3 regions of the Erwinia sp. TECH1 genome follow, and region 1 is predicted to be linked to each of the others. Evidence: predicted binding sites of a transcription regulator. Region 1 holds the regulator's gene; each other region holds the start of a gene.
The links. Region 1 encodes Fur, which represses iron uptake genes when iron is present. Its sites were predicted from a motif close to ATAATAATGAGAACNACTATCAA; they were not measured.
Positions count from the first base shown of each region.

Region 2: the regulator Fur is predicted to act here: its motif matches at 2,623-2,645, upstream of ACVWZ0_RS14425 (isochorismate synthase).
Region 3: the regulator Fur is predicted to act here: its motif matches at 2,260-2,282, upstream of fhuE (ferric-rhodotorulic acid/ferric-coprogen receptor FhuE).

Region 1 covers NZ_JBSRZK010000001.1:1,522,338-1,528,182, reverse strand. The annotation lists gene ybfF (esterase) at 1-668, shown strand, start outside; gene ybfE (LexA regulated protein) at 814-1,095, shown strand; gene fldA (flavodoxin FldA) at 1,237-1,767, shown strand; gene fur (ferric iron uptake transcriptional regulator) at 2,116-2,559, shown strand; gene ACVWZ0_RS07120 (beta-N-acetylhexosaminidase) at 2,617-5,274, opposite strand; gene chiP (chitoporin ChiP) at 5,377-5,845, opposite strand, start outside.
Region 2 covers NZ_JBSRZK010000001.1:3,054,372-3,060,216, forward strand. The annotation lists gene ACVWZ0_RS14420 ((2,3-dihydroxybenzoyl)adenylate synthase) at 1-1,405, opposite strand, end outside; gene ACVWZ0_RS14425 (isochorismate synthase) at 1,415-2,593, opposite strand; gene entS (enterobactin transporter EntS) at 2,816-4,072, opposite strand; gene ACVWZ0_RS14435 (enterobactin synthase subunit F) at 4,069-5,845, opposite strand, start outside.
Region 3 covers NZ_JBSRZK010000001.1:2,470,371-2,476,215, reverse strand. The annotation lists gene ACVWZ0_RS11595 (hypothetical protein) at 24-479, opposite strand; gene ACVWZ0_RS11590 (CynX/NimT family MFS transporter) at 855-2,042, opposite strand; gene fhuE (ferric-rhodotorulic acid/ferric-coprogen receptor FhuE) at 2,403-4,595, shown strand; gene ACVWZ0_RS11580 (cyclophilin-like fold protein) at 4,840-5,196, shown strand; gene fhuE (ferric-rhodotorulic acid/ferric-coprogen receptor FhuE) at 5,269-5,845, opposite strand, start outside.

The DNA of each region.
Region 1 (5,845 bases):
GGGTGCTGGCGCGCGACCTGAAAGCGGATCGCCGCATTATTCAGGTGGACGTCCGAAATCATGGCCTTTCGCCGAGGTCGGATGAAATAAGCTATGCCGCAATGGCGCGCGACGTGCTGGAAACGCTGGATGAGCTTGATGCCGACCGGTTTGATATTATAGGCCATTCCATGGGCGGGAAAATCGCCATGACGCTGGCTTCCCTTGCCCCGGAACGCGTCGGGCAGCTGGTGGTTATCGATATTGCGCCGGTGGCCTACCGGGAACGCCATCACGACGCGATTTTCGCCGCGCTGGCCGCCGTCAGCGAAGCGGGCATTACCCGCCGGAGCGAAGCCGCCGCGCTGATGCGTCAGACCATAGAGGAAGAAGGCGTCATTCAGTTTCTGCTTAAATCGTTTCAGGACGGCGAATGGCGTTTCAACGTGCCGGCGCTCTGGCAGCACTACGATCGGATTATCGGCTGGGAAACGCTGCCCGCCTGGCCACATCCCACGCTGTTTATTCGGGGCGAACATTCGCCTTATCTACAGGAAGCGTATCGTGACGCGCTGCTGGCCCAGTTCCCTGCCGCCCGCGCCCACGTGATTACCGGCGCGGGTCACTGGGCGCATGCCGAGAAACCTGATGCCGTTTTGCGCGCCATCCGCCGTTTTTTTGCCCTGTGAAAACAAATGTTTCAGTAAAAGGCTAAATAATTGTCGTCGCGACTTTCGCTGGGGTATGATGGCGCGCTAAAATTTGTCGACGGCACCGGCCGCAAACGCTAACGGCTCAATCCATCAGAACTCCAGCCTTCAGTATCACGATTCTATGGCAAAAGAAAACACGGACCGCACCACGATCGATCTGTTCGCAGACGAGCGTCGACCGGGACGACCCAAAACCAATCCACTGGCACGTGATGAGCAGTTGCGCATTAACAAACGCAACCAGCTTAAGCGTGATAAAGTGCGCGGGCTGAAGCGCGTAGAACTGAAAATGAACAGTGACGCAGTTGACGCCCTGAACCAGCTCGCCGAGCAGCGTAATATGAGCCGCAGCGAACTGATAGAAGAGATGGTCATGGCGCAGTTAGCCAGGCCTGAGCGCTGAAGCACGCGCTACGGTAAAGCACAAAGCGACAAATACAGGCGGATTAGCCGTTTATCCCCCTGTTGCTGTCTGCTATTATTGCCCTTAACATTTTCAGGCTAGCCGCCGCATATCATTAAGTTTCAAGAGGTTATTAAACTCATGGCAATCGTAGGCATTTTCTTTGGCAGCGATACGGGCAATACGGAAAACATTGCAAAAATGATCCAGAAGCAGCTCGGTAAAGAGGTGGCTGAAGTTCATGATATCGCTAAAAGCAGCAAAGAAGACCTTGAAGCCTTTGATATTTTGCTGCTGGGCATCCCGACCTGGTACTACGGTGAAGCGCAGTGCGACTGGGATGATTTCTTCCCTACGCTGGAAGAGATCGACTTCAACGGCAAGCTGGTCGCGCTGTTTGGCTGCGGCGATCAGGAAGATTACGCGGAATATTTCTGCGACGCGATGGGCACCATTCGCGACATTATCGAGCCTAACGGCGCGGTGATCGTCGGCCACTGGCCGACAGAAGGCTATGATTTCGAGGCCTCTAAAGGCCTGGCGGACGATACCCATTTCCTTGGCCTGGCCATTGATGAAGATCGCCAGCCGGAGCTGACCAACGAACGCGTTGAAAAGTGGGTCAAACAGATTTCTGACGAGCTTCAGCTCCAGGATATTCTCGAAGCGTGATAGCATTGGCCCGCTGTACGAATCCACAGCGGGCCAATGGTTTTTCCTATAGAAGTGATAGATACATATTTGTAACTTTTACCGTCAAAACGGTAGAATAGCACTGCTCCGCCTCCGCTTCTGCGGCGCCGAAAACCAGGCAGAGCGAACTGACAACCCAGCGTAAATGGGTGCTTGCTTTTCCGGACGTAACGACTTCTTATCCTTACATCCCCTGATGGTTTTGCATCTCCGCTGTGGTTTCTTCAAGGCATCGGTTCTATAATGAGACGCTCAGCTTTTGCGTCGACCGATGCTCACGGCTTCTCAGCCACTTAGTGACCAGCAAAGTAACAGGACAATATCCGCATGACTGACAATAACACCGCATTAAAGAAGGCCGGCCTGAAAGTCACGCTTCCTCGACTGAAAATTCTGGAAGTGCTTCAGGAACCAGAGTGCCATCACGTCAGTGCGGAAGATTTGTATAAACGCCTGATCGACATGGGCGAAGAGATTGGCCTGGCGACGGTTTACCGCGTTCTGAACCAGTTTGACGATGCGGGGATCGTGACCCGTCATAACTTCGAAGGCGGCAAGTCCGTGTTTGAACTGACCCAGCAGCAGCATCACGATCACCTGATCTGCCTGGACTGCGGCAAAGTAATCGAATTCAGCGACGAGTCTATTGAATCCCGCCAGCGTGATATTGCGACGAAGCACGGTATCAAACTCAGCAACCACAGCCTCTATCTTTACGGCCACTGCGCCACCGGCGACTGCCGTGAAGACGACACGCTGCACGATAAGTAATCGATTTCAATAAAAAACCGGCGATCGCTCGCCGGTTTTTTTTTGCCTGCGCCCCGCCTATTTCAGGCTTTCCACGCGGCTGAAGCGCTTGCCGTCGCTACTGACGGCGCGGATCAACACCTCGCCGGAAACCGACGGACGGGCGCTGTCATGATAGCGCTGCCAGCTGTTGCCACCGTCCAGCGAGTAGTCAATAGCCACGCCCGGCAGGGCGATATTGGCTGCCAGCTTGCCCGCGACAAGACGTGCGCCCGGCTGCGGCAGACGATAGTGGATCCCGGCTTTATCCATTTTCGGCAGCTCGCGCTGGCCCAGCAGGTTTGCATAACGCTGCCAGTCCTTATGCAACGCCGCCCGATCGACATGCCGCGTTTCGCCGCCTTTATACTCACGTCCGGCCTGGTAAGTCTGCTCCCAGGCAGCACGATGCCAGCCGCGCTCCGCCACGGCCAGCGCGCGTGGGAAAATCATCCATTCCATCTGCTCGTCGGTACGTACGGTTTCGCTCCAGAGCTGGGCTGAAATCCCATACACGCCCGGCCAGGGCTTATCGGATTTAGCATCAAAGAAGTTACCGTCGCGATCCACCGATGTCTCTGCATTCTGCGGCATATTGTCCGGCGCGAAGCTGAACATTTTGCGCTCGTCGTTGAAGCGGGTGCCCCAGTAATAGCCTCTTTCCAGCGGATTGACCTCGTACGGGAAATCCATATAAAGGTAATCCGGGTTGGAGACGGTGACTTCGTAGCCTTTGTTAGCCCAGTCGTTAATGCTGTCAAAGCCGCCCCAGAAAAGCGTATCCCAGAAATTAACGCCGATGCGTTTGGTCGCAAAGTCTTTAGGGCCCTTCGCATCCTTCAGGCCATCCTGCCACGCCTGCATCTTTTCAATACCGTGCGCGTTTACCCGCTCGCTGACCTTTTTGCCAAAGTAGCTGGGCAGATGATCCATATCCGCGACCTTGCCCGATTTCACCAGTGCCTGACAAACCTGCGATTTCGCCCAGGGTTTATCTTCCTTGCTCAAATCGACCCTGCCCTTGCCTGCTTCGGGACTGGCCGCATCGGTATAGCCAACGCCCAGGCGGATGTTTTTCGCCTCGTCGCCGCCAAAGTGCCAGGTGGTTAACGGCGTGCCAGCCGCCTGATGCATCGCCTGGATTTCGCTAATCACCTTATCAACAAAACGCATGGAGGAATCCAGGCAGGGATTCAGATAGCTGGTGCGATCGTAAAACTGTACGGAGGTGGTGTTCGAAGTATCGGTTGGATCGACCAGGCGATACTCGTTTGCCTCTTTGGTCTTACCCTCTTTCATCAGCCGGTTGTAGCGGGCTTCCATAGAAATCACCGCCGCCCTGGCATGAGCAGGCATATCGATTTCCGGGATGACTTCGATGCCGCGCGCTTTGGCATAGCGCAGGATAGCAATGTAGTCGTCGCGGGTCAGATAGCCATTGCCCTGCGTGTCGGCGAAAGGCCCGGATCCCAGCTGCGGCAGCAGACAGCGCTGCTCCGTGAGATCGTGGCAGCGTCTGGCACCAATATCAGTCAGCTCCGGCAGGCCGGGGATCTCAATACGCCAGCCTTCATCATCGCTCAGATGAAAATGGAATTTATTGAGTTTAACCGCCGCCATCTGATCCAGCAGGCGCAGCACCGCCTCTTTGCTGTGGAAGTTACGGCCGATATCGAGAAAAATACCGCGATAGGCCATGCGGGGCGCATCGGTGACGTCCAGGGTAGCGATCTTTTGTTCGCCGCTGGCCGGCAGCAGCGACAGGATGGACATCATGCCGTAGTAGATGCCCGCCTCGTCAAAACCTTCTACCTGCGCTTCCTGCGCGCGGACGCTCAGCCTGTAGGCGCCGGAAACCGCCTCGTTGCCCGTGAAAGCGGCGGGTGCAAGCCTGCTTTTAATCACGTAGCCCTGCCCATTTTCTGCCAGACCCAGCAGCGCAAAACGATCCCTTACCGCTTCTGCAGAATCGGCGTTAAGCCCGGTCAGCTCGAATTGCACGCCCCGGCTTAAATCGGCATCTTCTGCATGAAGGGTAGTATGCAGCGGCGTCGGCAGGATCTGTCCGCGCAGCGCTTCGCCAGCGAGCTGCGCCGTATCACTGTTTTTTTCAAAGCGGCTGACAGGCGTCATCAACACGTTGCGATCGTCGGCCGTCCGCTTCCAGTAGTTATCCATTGGCGAGACAAACGAGGTCAGATCTTCCGTATCGGTGCTGGCAATGATTTTAGGCTGGGCGTTTTCAGAAGTAACGTACCAGCGCGGCATCACGTCCGTGATAAACAGCTGCCAGTATTCGTTAACAATGGGAATATCCACCGATTCACCGGCGGCGAAACCCTTGAATTTTTCGGTTGGCTCCAGCCGCGTCAGATCGCCTACCACGTGCACCATGCGGAACTGGTCGTTGTCCACCCGCAGCGTCTGACGAATATTGGGCAGCCAGATAACCCAGTCTTTACTGGTTAGCGCTTCGCCGGGGTTAGTTAAGGTAATCGTTGCCCGATTGCAGGAGGCCCAGTCGGCCCCCAGCGCGGCACAATCAACGCCGTGCAGCGCGGCATGGTTATCGTTAACGGTATACTTTACGCCAAACTGGCTGATTTGATCGACGACGCGTTGATCCGCAACGGCGCTGCCGCTGGCCATCGCCATCATCAGCGCTGTCGCCACCAGTGTTAATCTCACTTTTTTCATCTCTTTCCTCATCCGCTAGTTAAATTTTTTGCCGTTAGCGGAAAAGCGCTTATTCCCCGTCTGATGCGCTTTTGCCGCGGCCGGGTCTGGCAGCATGGGGCATCAGAACACGGTGAAAGGCGCGATCACGGTCAGCCTCACGTCCTTCTCATCCTGGAACATATTGCCGTAGCCGTTGCTGAAGCTCGGGATATCAGAGTGGTTTTTGTAACGGGTATAGTGCAGGTTGACCTGCGTATCTTTGGCGCGACCATGCTGTACCGTGTAGCGCAGATCCATGTTCCAGGCGGATTCGCGGCGGCGCATGCTTTGATCGTAAATCGGATCCGTGGACGGACGGGCATCCCAGCCGTAAGCGTAAGAAGTACCTACCGCCCAGCCCGGCATTTGCCAGCCTTTCAGGTCATACATCACTCCTCCATACAGCGCCTTCTGCCCGTTGGCGTTAAAGTCGCTGCGGGAATCCCACCAGACGTCGTTACGTCCGTTGGAGGTCGCCCCTACCGGCGTCATGCGCGCCAGAAAAAAGCCCTGGTTGCCATGGGCTTTTACCATGGTGCCCTCAACGCGA
Region 2 (5,845 bases), 1.5 Mb from region 1:
TGTCCTCCATCGAAACCAGCGCAACGTGCAGAATGGCCTCGTGGCGTAACAGCAGGTTTTCGATCTCTTCAGCGGCAATTTTCTCGCCGCCGCGATTGATCTGATCTTTTTCGCGGCCCTGCACGCAGATATAGCCGTCCGGCGTAATGGAGACCAGGTCGCCGGAACAATAGAAGCCGTTGGCGTCAAAGGCCTGCGCGTTGTGCTCCGGGCTGCGGTAATAGCCGCGGAAGGTGTACGGGCCGCGCGTCATCAGCCGTCCGGTTTCGCCCTGCGGCAGCGGATTGCCCTGCTCGTCCGCAACCCAGACCTCATCGTCCGGGCTCATCGGCGTGCCCTGCGTCGAGAAGATGTGCCACTCGTCGTCGGTCAGCTGCGTATAGTTGACCAGCCCTTCCGCCATGCCGAAGACCTGTTGCAGCCGGCAGCCGATTTCTGCCGGAATGCGTGCCGCCAGCGCTTCGCTTAAGCGCGCGCCGCCCACCTGCAACAGCTGGAGCGAGCCAAGCGCCCGATTGCTGCCCCACTCCTGAATCGCCTGTAGCCAGAGGCTGACCGCTGGCGGCACCAGCGCCGTCGCCGTAATCTGGTGTTTTTCAATCAGCGGGAAACAAAGGTTGGCGCTCGGATCGCCTGCCAGCACCACCAGGCCGCCGCCATAAAACACGCCGAAGGCGCCCGGCGAACTGAGCGGATAGTTGTGCGCGGCGGGCAAAGCGCAGAGATAGCGGGTTTTTTCGTTAAAGCAACAGACTTCCACGCTGCGGCGGATGCTGTAGTAGTAGTCGTTATGGGTACGCGGGATCAGCTTGGGCGTGCCGGTACTGCCGCCGGAAAGCTGGAAAAACGCGACTTCGTCAGCGGCGGAAGGCGCAGCGACAAACTCGCCTTGCGCCTCGTCAATTAAGGCCGCAAGCGAGGTATCGTCCTCACGAGCGTTGCGCAGCACCACCTCACGCAGCGACGGATAGCGCTGGCGCAGCGGTTGCAGATAGTCGTCGGTGGCGAACAGCGCGTGCTGACGATCGGCGATCAGCAAAGCAGGCTCAATCTGGCTGGCGTAGGCGTCCAGCTCCTGGCGCTGATGGCTGAACAGCGCGTTGACCGGCGCGACGCCGAGTTTCAGCAGTGCAAACAGCACGATATAGAATTCGGCCACGTTGCCCAGCTGCACCAGCGCGGTATCGCCGCACTTCAGGCCGCGACGCTGTAAGGCCGCCGCCAGACGGGTGCTGGCGCTCTCAAGTTGCTGATAGCTGTATTTACGGTCGCCTTCGATCAGCGCCGTTTCCGTGCTGTCGGCATGGCGAGTTAAAATATCCGTTAAGGGCAGATCAAGCCAGTAGCCTTTTTCACGGTAGCGGGCCGCAAAATCGTCGGGCCAGCGGGAATAGGAAATCGTCATAAAATAGCCTTATTGCAGTCCAAATACGTGCAGCATGGTGCTGAGCTTGACGCCGGTTTCGCGCCATTCCGATTCCGGCGAAGAGGCCGGAACGATGCCCGCGCCGGCGAACAGGCGAATGTTTTTTCCGGCCAGCGTGCCGCAGCGAATGGTCACCACCCATTCGCCGTTGCCTTCGTCGTCGCACCAGCCGACGATGCCGCCGAACAGCTCGCGGTTAAACGGCTCCAGCTTTTCAATCCACTCGCAAGCGGCAACGTGCGGATAACCGCTCAGCGCGGGCGTAGGATGCAGCAGGCAGGCGAGCGACAGCGCCGTTTCCTCAGCCGCTGCGGCTTTGCCTTCAATCGCGGTAGCAAGGTGCCACAGCGTCGAAGTAGTGATCAGCTCCGGCTTGTCCGGCACCGCCAGAGAGCGGCTGCGCGGTTTCAGCACGTCGTACATGGCGTTGGTCACCAGGCGGTGCTCGTAGCGATCTTTTTGCGAGTACATCAGCTTTTCGCCTACCGCAAGATCGCGCGCTTTGTCGCTGCGATCGCGTCTGGCCGAGCCCGCCAGCGGCAGCGAAGTGTAGGTTTCGCCCGACTTACGCAGCAGCAGCTCCGGGCTGGCGCCCAGCAGCGTGCTGCCGTCGGCCAGCGGAACATGGAAGTGATAGCTGCCAGGGTTGAGCGCAATCAGGCGATCCATTAACGCCGTAGCCTGCACCGGCTCGGCGGTAGTGATATCGATCAGACGCGAGAGCACCACTTTATCCAGGCCAGGCTGGGCGGTCGCTTCCGCTGCTTTCGCCACCATCTCCATAAATTCAGCCTGTTCAGGAATGTTCTGGCGCGCGGTAATTACTGGCTCTACGGCAGATCTCGCCTGCTGCGCCGACTCTGGCTGCTGCTGGCGGGAGAATGCCTCATGACGCTCAGGAATAAATAGCGCGGAAGGCTGGCGCGTATCAAAGGGGATGGCGCCAACCATCACCGGGCGCATAATCCCTTTGGCCCTGGCTGCGGCAAAGGCGCTGCGTACCTGCTGCTGGAAAGCGCCCTGCAGGTTGTCGCCGTCGGCGGCGGGACAGGTAATTTCGGCAAAGCGACCAGTGGTGATAAAGCTTTTCCACGGCGATGCGAAGAAAAAGCTCTCAGATGAGAGAGAAACTGATGGTTTAACTGCATCAGCGCAAAGCGTCTCCATAACGGCCTCCAGCCACAACGATAAAAAGTATAATAATGATTATCATTTGCATTATTACCGCGTAACTTTAAGTAAATTCTTTGTGATGTCAAGCAACGTTTCGCAGTTTAAAACAGTGCAAAACACCACGCCGCGACCGGGCGCAACGTTTGCGCCGTTATTAGCATCATTTGGCAGCATTACCTGCCGCCAGGGCAGGTAAGGAAGGACTAAAACCCGATGTTATTCAGTTACGCTTTCTCCCGGCGAAGCGGGCGCGGGCTGGCGATAGCGTCGGAGCGAACCGAAGGCGGCGGCCAGCACCAGGCTGACGATGGCCAGCCCCAGGCCGCTGCTGCTGGCGGCGGTGGCGGGCAGCATCACCGTGGTCATCGCGCCCAGCAGCAGCGCGCCCAGCGAGTCACCCATCACGTTTTGCGCCGTCCACAGGCCGTTGATACGGCCCAGCATCGCGTCCGGCGTCAGCGTCTGGATCAGCGTGTATTGCAGCAGCGCGCTCAGGGCGCTCAGGTAGCCGAACAGCATCAGACAGAGCGCGCCCGCCTCCCAGTAAGGCATCAGGCCGCACAGCCCTACCGCGACGAAAGCGGCGACGGCGGTGAAAAGCATCACCTTGCCCGGACGCGGATGCTGTGCCAGATTGCCGCTGGTCAGCGCGCCTGCGGCCGCGCCGAGCGGTACGGCAGCATAGAGAAAGCCGATCTGCTGCGCGCTCAGCTCCCAGCGAATAGCCAGCGCCGGATAAAGCACGCGTACCGCCGTCGCCATGGTCAGCAGCGCGCCCACCAGCGCCACGCCGCCGATCAGACGATGGCCGAGCAGAAAGGTAAAGCCTTCCGCCAGCGACCGTAGCGGCCTGGCGTGCGACTGCGGCGGCGGCGGCAACGACGGCAGACGCAGCAGCGGGATCAGCGTAATAAAGGTGCCCGCCGCCGCCAGCGCGAAGTTCCAGAATACGCCGCCCGCTGCGAGCAGCACGCCGCCCACCATCGGCGAGATCACCGCGCCCAGTCTGACCGTGAGCATGGTGATCGCCCCGGCCTGCATCAGGTTTTCACGGCCCACCAGCGCGGGCGTGGCGGCAAGCAGCGCCGTCACGCCGATGGCGCCGAAAAAGCCGTCCCAGATGCCCAGCAGGTAGATGGCGGTCAGCGACGGGGACGGCATGGCGGCATTGACGCACAGGCCGATAAAGCCCAGCCCGCAGGTCGATCGCGCGAACAGGATCAGCCGCCGACGCTCGTGGCGATCCGCCAGCACGCCGCCCAGCATCAAACCGGTAAACAGGGCCGCGCCGGTCAGCGTGACCGCCAGGCTTACCTGCCAGGCAGAACCGGTCAGCTGCTGGATCTGCACCGGCACGCCGACGCCAAGCAGGCCCAGCGCCAGGATAGAGATAAAGCGGGCGATAAACACCGCCCGAAAATCAGGGTGCGTCTTCAGCAGGCTGAGGCTGAGCATAAAGGTCTGTTTTTTCATTGTGTTGCCCGATCCAGCAGTTGGTTAAGGCGTGGGCCGATATGGGTAAACGCCTCTGCCGAAATAATATCCACATGCGCGCATTCCACCGGGAAGGTTTGCAGCGTGTCGAGCCATGGCGCCCACGCGGTGTGCGCATCCTGCCCCGGCTTCAGCGTTTTCTGCGCGACGAACAGCGTGGCTTCCCCGACGAAGCGGCGGCTTTTCGCGGTCGCCAGCAGCCTGACCGCATCGCCGTAGTTGCCTTCGATAGCGCCAAACAGCGCCTGGCTGGCCGAGGCCGCCAGCGACTCGCGCAGCGACGCCTGGGCGGCCATAAAGGCTTCACGCTCGCGGTCGATTTCCGCCAGCACTTCGGCATCCAGCTGGTTATTCTGTGACCAGTTTTGCGTTTCCGGCGGCCAGGTATCCAGCAGCCCCAGGAAGGCGACTTTTTCGCCCTGCGCCTGCAGGCGCGCCGCGATAGCGTGCGCCAGCGTGCCGCCCAGCGAATAGCCCAGCAGATAGTAAGGGCCGTGCGGCTGCTGCTCGCGCAGCGTGGCCAGATGCCGCTCGCAAAGCTCATCAAGATTTTCCGCCTGCCGCATTGGCCCGTGCGGGCGCGGCGACTGAATGCCGATCAGCGACCAGCGCGCGTCCAGATAGCGTTGCAGAATGCTGAACTGCCAGGCGAAGCCGGAGGCCGGATGGAAGCAAAACAGCGTGGGGCCGTGCGAACGCCGCAGCGGCAGGATGGTTTCCATGCCCGCGCGGCTCGCCTCTTCTTCGCTCTGCCACGTCAGCTTTTCCGCCAGCGCGCCGACGGTGGACGCCACCATAATCAGCCCCGGCGTCACCGGCCTGTCGAGACGGCGACGCAGATCGACCGCCAGCCGCATCGCCAGCAGTGAATGGCCGCCGAGGGCAAAGAAGTCATCATTAACCGAGCGGATCTCGCAGTCCAGCAGGCGGGCAAAGGCTTCGGCCACCACGGTTTCCACACCCTCTGCCGGCGCGCGACCTGCGGCGTGGGCCAGCTGTGGCAGCGGCAGCGCCTTGCGATCCAGCTTGCCGTTGGCGCTTAGCGGGAAAGCCGCCAGCTGCACCAGCACCACCGGCACCATGTGCGCGGGCAGGCGATCGCTAAGCTGCTCGCGTAGCGCGGCCGTATCCAGTTCGCCGGACACGGCCACCACGTAGCCCACCAGCTGCCGTTGATCGCCGCCGCCCGCGCTGGCGTTGCCGAGCACGCAGGCATGGGTAACCGCCTGCGCCACATTATCCAGCGACAGCAGCGCCTGATCGATCTCGCCCAGCTCGATCCTCTGCCCACGGATCTTAAGCTGATCGTCGCTGCGGCCCAGATATTCCACCGCGCCGTTCTCCAGCCAGCGCGCCACGTCGCCGGTGCGGTACATTCTTGCGCCCTCGCCTTCCGGATCGGCAATAAAACGGCTGGCGGTCAAATCGGCTCGCGCCAGATAGCCCTGCGCCAGCTGCACGCCGGTCAGATAGAGATCGCCCGCAATACCCGGCGGTACTGGCTGCATATTGCCATCCAGGATGCGCAGCCCGGTGTTCCAGACCGGATAGCCAATCGGCACGCTTGCGCCCGTTACGTTTGCCAACGCTTCGCCGTAGGCCGGATACCAGCTCACATCCACCGCCGCTTCGGTCGGGCCATAAAGATTGTGCAGCGGCACGGCCGTTTTGTCCTGCCACTGGCGACAGAGATCGGTCGGCAGCGCCTCGCCGCTACAGAATACCCGCCGTAAAGAAGCACAGTGGGCCACG
Region 3 (5,845 bases), 950 kb from region 1:
CCGGATACAACCATGATGTGTACTTAGCCCTGGCCTGCGTCCGTTTCAGTAAAAGCAGGGGTCTTCAGGCCGGTGGAGTAGGCTACCTTTTTTACTTTTTCCGGCGTGGTGGTCACTTTTACCGCCGGGATAGTGACACGCCCAAAGCCGAGCAGGGTAGGGACATAGCCGCCAACCTGGTGCTCGCCTGCGGGCAAATGCAGTTGCAGGCTCTGACCGCGGATCAGCGCGCCGGCATCTTTACCGTCCACTGTGACATAAACGGCAGAGCCGTCATCGGTGCGGCTGGTGACGTGGGAAACGTCAACCTGAGTTGGCCCCGTGGAGAAATCTTCGGCCGAAACCACGGCCGGGCCTTTAAAGAAATCTTTAGCCGATGCCGTTATCGATGTTGTGGCCGGTTCATCTTTCTTGTGGCTGGTGCAGCCGGTCAGGGTTATGGCGGCCATCGCTACGGCCAGGGTGAAACGACAGATCATTATACCTCACTATCCTCTACGGCTTTTAAGGCGCTATTTTAGCGCCTGGCCGCGTCTGAAAACAGTCAGGTCTCTTCTTAAAATGTGCCTTATCGCATTTTTTAACCGGCGCAGACAAAGACCTGACGCGCCTGAGCAGGCAAGATCTCAGTTTTCCGATAATCGTGATGGATAAAAACCGGCTAACGGGAGTCATGATCGCACTTTAGTTACATCATACTAAAGGTACTGATAATAATTCCATACCTAAACTCCAGAGATAACACGCATTCATACAGGCTAAAACGCAGCTAAATCAGATACAGACTATCAGTAAGAAAGGCATTTTTTGCGGGTAAAGTGCCGCTTCGAATCAGGAACGAAGCGGCAAATGGCTTAACCTATCACCTTATTTCTTCCCGCCAGCGGCGCAATCGCCACCTGTAACAGGCTTAACGCAATCATAAACAGCAGCGGGGCCGACCAGCTGTCAAAATGCTCGTGCAGCACGCCGAAAACCAGCGGGCCCAGCGCGGCCAGACCGTAACCTACGCATTGTGCCATGCCTGATAAGCGCGAAGCCTGATGATGATCGCCCGAACGCAGACCAAACAGAGAAAGGCTTATCACCAAAGAGGCGCCCGCGCCCAGTCCGGCAATAATCAACCAAAACACGGCCAGGGCAGGGAACAGATAAAGGCCGCACAGCCCGGTAAAAATTGCCAGCGAAGCCAGCAGGGCGATAGCGCGCTGATCGGCCAGGCGTTTCAGCGCCCGCATACAGGCAAGATTGGCGACGATTGCCACAATCTGATAGAGAAACAGCAGCCAGCCGGCGGCAAACTGGCTGAATCCTTGCGCCTCAGCCCAGGGCGTAAACCACGCAATCAGCGTGTAAAAGGCCAGCGACTGCAATCCCATAAACAGCGAAACCTGCCAGCCTAATGCGGCACGCCACGGCGAGCGCAGCGTAGAAACCGCCAGCGGTGTGCGCGTCGTTTGTCGTTGCCGGGCGCGTTTCAGCAGCGGTAGCCAGGCCGCCAGCGCGATGGCCGCCGGGATCAGCCAGACGGCCAGCGAAAAAAACCAGCCCGCATTCGTTAACGATGCCAGCGGCACCGCGATACCGGAAGCCAGGCTGGCGGTAATCGACATGACACAGGCATAAAGACCGATATAGCGGGCGGAATGCCGGGCGAAATCACGCTTAATCAGCGGCGGCAGCAGCACGTTGGCGGCGGCAATACCACCGCTCAGGATCGCCGTGCCCAGCCATAGCGCAGCGCTGCTGCCGGCAATGCGCAGAGCGGAACCGGATAAGATCAGCCAGACCGCGAGCCACAGCGTTTTCTCCAGTCCAAAGCGATTGCCTGACCACGCTGCAGGTGGCGCGAGCAGGGCAAACATCATCAGCGGAATAAAATTAAGCAGGCCAGCGTCGGTAGCCGTCAGGCTAAAGGTCAGGCGAATATCTTCCAGCACCGGGCCAATCGACGTCAGGGGGGCGCGCAAACAGGCTGCGGTAAGCAGTAAAACAGTAAGGAAAAAACCGGAACGGGTAAAAATTGGGGACATTATCGACATCGCAAAAAGAGCAGGCGCGGCCCGCTGATTATGCGTTGGTTGACGTTAACGCTTACGCAACCGAGCTGGCCCGGCTGTCTGGGCGCTATGTTAACGGCTAAAAAGCGCCGTTGTAAACCTTTTCAGAATGCCCTTATGTAGCCGGTTTACCCGTCATGGCTTACGTCTTACAAAATCCTGAAAAGTTCATTAATAGTCTTTTACATAAGAAATAAAAAAAATTATAGTTCTCATTCGCATTTGTAGATGACCGTATCATTCGGCGATCGCCGGGGTAGCAGCGTCGGTAAAAGCGTTCCATAAAACAAAAATCACAGTGGCTAAACGGCTCAGGCCGTTAATGACAAGATCGAGGTAGTGATGTTTTTTGCTCAGCACATTAACAGGGAAATCCGCCGGCACGGCGGCGTAGCCACTTCTTACTCCATCGTCGCCGCGCTGGTCGCCGTGGCGTTACAGATGCCTCAGGCAGCAGCGGCGGAAACCGCAGAACAAACGCTTACGGTGAGCGCCGCGTCAGATAATGTCACCGATACCTCCGCTACCGATTACAGCATTCCCGTCACCTCTTCGGGCACCAAAATGCCGATGATTGCGCGCGATATTCCCCAGTCAGTCAGTATTATCAGCAAGCAGCGCATGGAAGATCAGCAGCTGCAATCGCTGGGCGATGTGTTGAACAATACAACGGGCGTGATGCAGTCCGTAGCGGATATGGATCGCCGCACCTATTACTCGCGTGGCTTCCTGATCGACAACTATATGGTCGATGGCATCCCGACCGTATTTGAAGAACGCTGGAATCTGGGGGACGCCCAGTCTGATACGGCACTGTACGAGCGTATCGAAGTCGTACGTGGCGCAACCGGCCTGATGACCGGCGCGGGCAACCCTTCCGCCGCGGTCAATATGGTGCGCAAACATGCGGACAGCAAAACCGCGACGGGCGAGCTTTCCGCCACTTACGGCAGCTGGGACAAGCAGCGTTACGTAGCCGATCTCTCTTCGCCGCTGAGCGAATCCGGCAACGTACGAGGCCGTGTAGTTGCCGGTTATCAGGACAACAACAGCTTCGTTGAGCGCTACGGCGCCGAAAAGAAATTTATCTACGGCGTGGTGGATGCCGATCTGACCGATTACACCACGCTTTCCGTTGGCTATGAATACCAGCAAACCAACGCGGACAGCCCAACCTGGAGCGGCGTGCCTCGCTGGCATAGCGATGGATCGCCCACCGACTATCGTCGCGGCTATAACACGGCGCCAGAGTGGGCCTATAACGATAAAGAAAGCAAAAAGGTTTTTGTTAACCTGAAGCAGCGTTTTGACAATGGCTGGATGCTGACGCTAAACGGCACCCATAACGAAACCTTCCTTGACAGCCGTCAGCTCTATATCGACGGTTTCTTCGATAAGAACACCGGCGCGGGCGTCTCTTCCTATGCGGATTACCCGATCGTAGGCGGCACCGGTTATAACACCGGTAAACGCAAGGTCGACTCGGTCGATACCTTCGCCAGCGGCCCTTATGAGCTGTTTGGTCGCCAGCACGAGCTGATGGCGGGCGTCAGCTACAGCAAGCAGAAGAACACTTATTACAGCGCTTTTGACAACATTTCCTCAGAGATGCTGGGCGATTTCAACAGTTATAACGGCCAATACCCGGAAACAGAATGGAGCGAGCGAACGCTCGCGCAGGAAGACGTGACGCGTCAGAAATCCGCCTATATGGCAACCCGTATTACCCTGGCCGATCCGCTGCATTTGATCCTCGGCGCGCGCTATACGCGCTGGAGCACCAATACGCTGACCCAGGATATGGAGAAAAACAATATCACGCCGTACGGCGGCCTGGTGTATGACATCAACGAAAACTGGTCAGCCTACGGCAGCTATACCTCGGTATTCCAGCCGCAGACCTATCGTGATATCAACGGCAGCTACCTGTCGCCGGTGGTTGGTAAAAACTACGAGGCAGGCCTGAAGTCTGACTGGATGAACAGCCGCCTCACGACCTCGCTGTCGGTGTTCCGCATCGAACAGGACAACGTAGCCCAGAGCACCGGACAGATCATTGCCGGATCGACCGATACCGCCTACGTAGGCAAATCGGGCACCGTGAGCCGCGGGATTGAATTTGAAGTGAACGGCGCGCTGACCGATAATTGGCAAATGACCGTGGGCGGTACCCGTTATGTAGCGGAAGACAGCGAAGACGAAGCGGTTAACCCTCAGCTGCCGCGCACGTCGCTGAAGCTGTTCACCAGCTATCGTCTGCCGTCGCTCCAGGCGCTGACGGTCGGCGGCGGCGTAAACTGGCAGACGCACGTCTGGAAGGATGTGCCCGCGCCGGAAGGCAACGGCACCTGGCACGCGGAGCAGGGCAGCTATGCGCTGGTGAACCTGTTCAGCCGCTATGAGGTGACTAAGCAGCTGACGCTACAGGCCAATATCAATAACCTGTTTGATAAAGAATATGACACCAGCGTGAACCAATATATCGTTTACGGCGAACCGCGTAATTTCTCATTAACGGCCAGCTATAAGTTCTGATGCGGCACAGATAAAGATAGCTCCTGCGGGAGCTATTTTTTTGCCGGTAAATCAATGCGGGGATCTTTCTCTTTATACTCGGCGGTCATTAATGAACGATCCTCATTACTGCATGCTTAAAACAGTCATTCAACCTTCCTGGCGCCTCTGCTAAAACTAGTTCCCTTTAAAAACCGCTACACGTTAGTCGGGAACGGCTGATCCTTCGCTATCTGAGGCTGCGTGCGCGCTCAGGGAGAAAAACATGAAAATAAATATGGTTATTGATAACGTTATTCTGTTGGCCTCGCTGAATGACAGCGAGGCGGCCAGGGATTTTGCGGCTATGCTGCCGCTAACGCTGGAATTAAACGACTACGCAGCGACTGAAAAAATCAGCGATCTTCCTGCAAAACTCTCAGTAGAGGGATCGCCTGAGGGCACCCGTGCCTTAAAAGGCGATATCGCTTTTTATGCGCCCTGGGGCAATCTGGCTATCTTCTACAAGGATTCTGGCTATGCCGCCGGGCTTGTGACGCTGGGACAGTTGGACAGCATTGAGAAGCTGCCGCTAAACAGATCCTCCTTTACGGCCACCTTTGAGCTGGTCGAAAAAGGGTGAGGGCCGGACAGCGCCACAATTTGTGGGGCATATTATGAAAACCCGGCTTCGCGCCGGGTATATGCCAAAAAATCAGAACGTATAAGAGAGATTAACCTCATAGTTGCGCGGCTGGCCGTAAACGGCGGAGTCGCTTAGCCAGGTATACTCGGTGCGATCAAACAGATTATTGACGTTGGCCTGCACGGCCAGCTGCTTCGTTACCTGGTAGCGGGCAAACAGGTTAGCCAGCGGATAGCTGCCCTGATAAAGCCGTTTGGTTTCGCCGTCCGGGCCGGTTGCGTCCTGGAAAGTGCGGTTCTGCCAGTTTACGCCGCCGCCGACGGTCAGCTGCTGCAGCATCGGCAAACGGTAGCGGGTAAACAGCTTCAGCTGGGTTTGCGGCATCTGGCTGTTGTAGCGCCCGGTGGAGTCCGTCGCGACAAAGCGCGTCGCGCCGAACGTCATTTGCAGATTATCCGTTACCGCGCCGTTCAGCTCGAATTCCGCGCCTCTGCTCACTGCGCCTTTGGTCGCAACATAAGCCTGTTCGCTGGAGCCGTTCACATAATTGTCGCCATCCGCTTCGGCAGCGTTCTCCTGTTCAATACGGAACAGGGCAAAAGTGGCGGTCAGGCGACCATCGTCCCAGGCGGATTTCAGGCCCGCT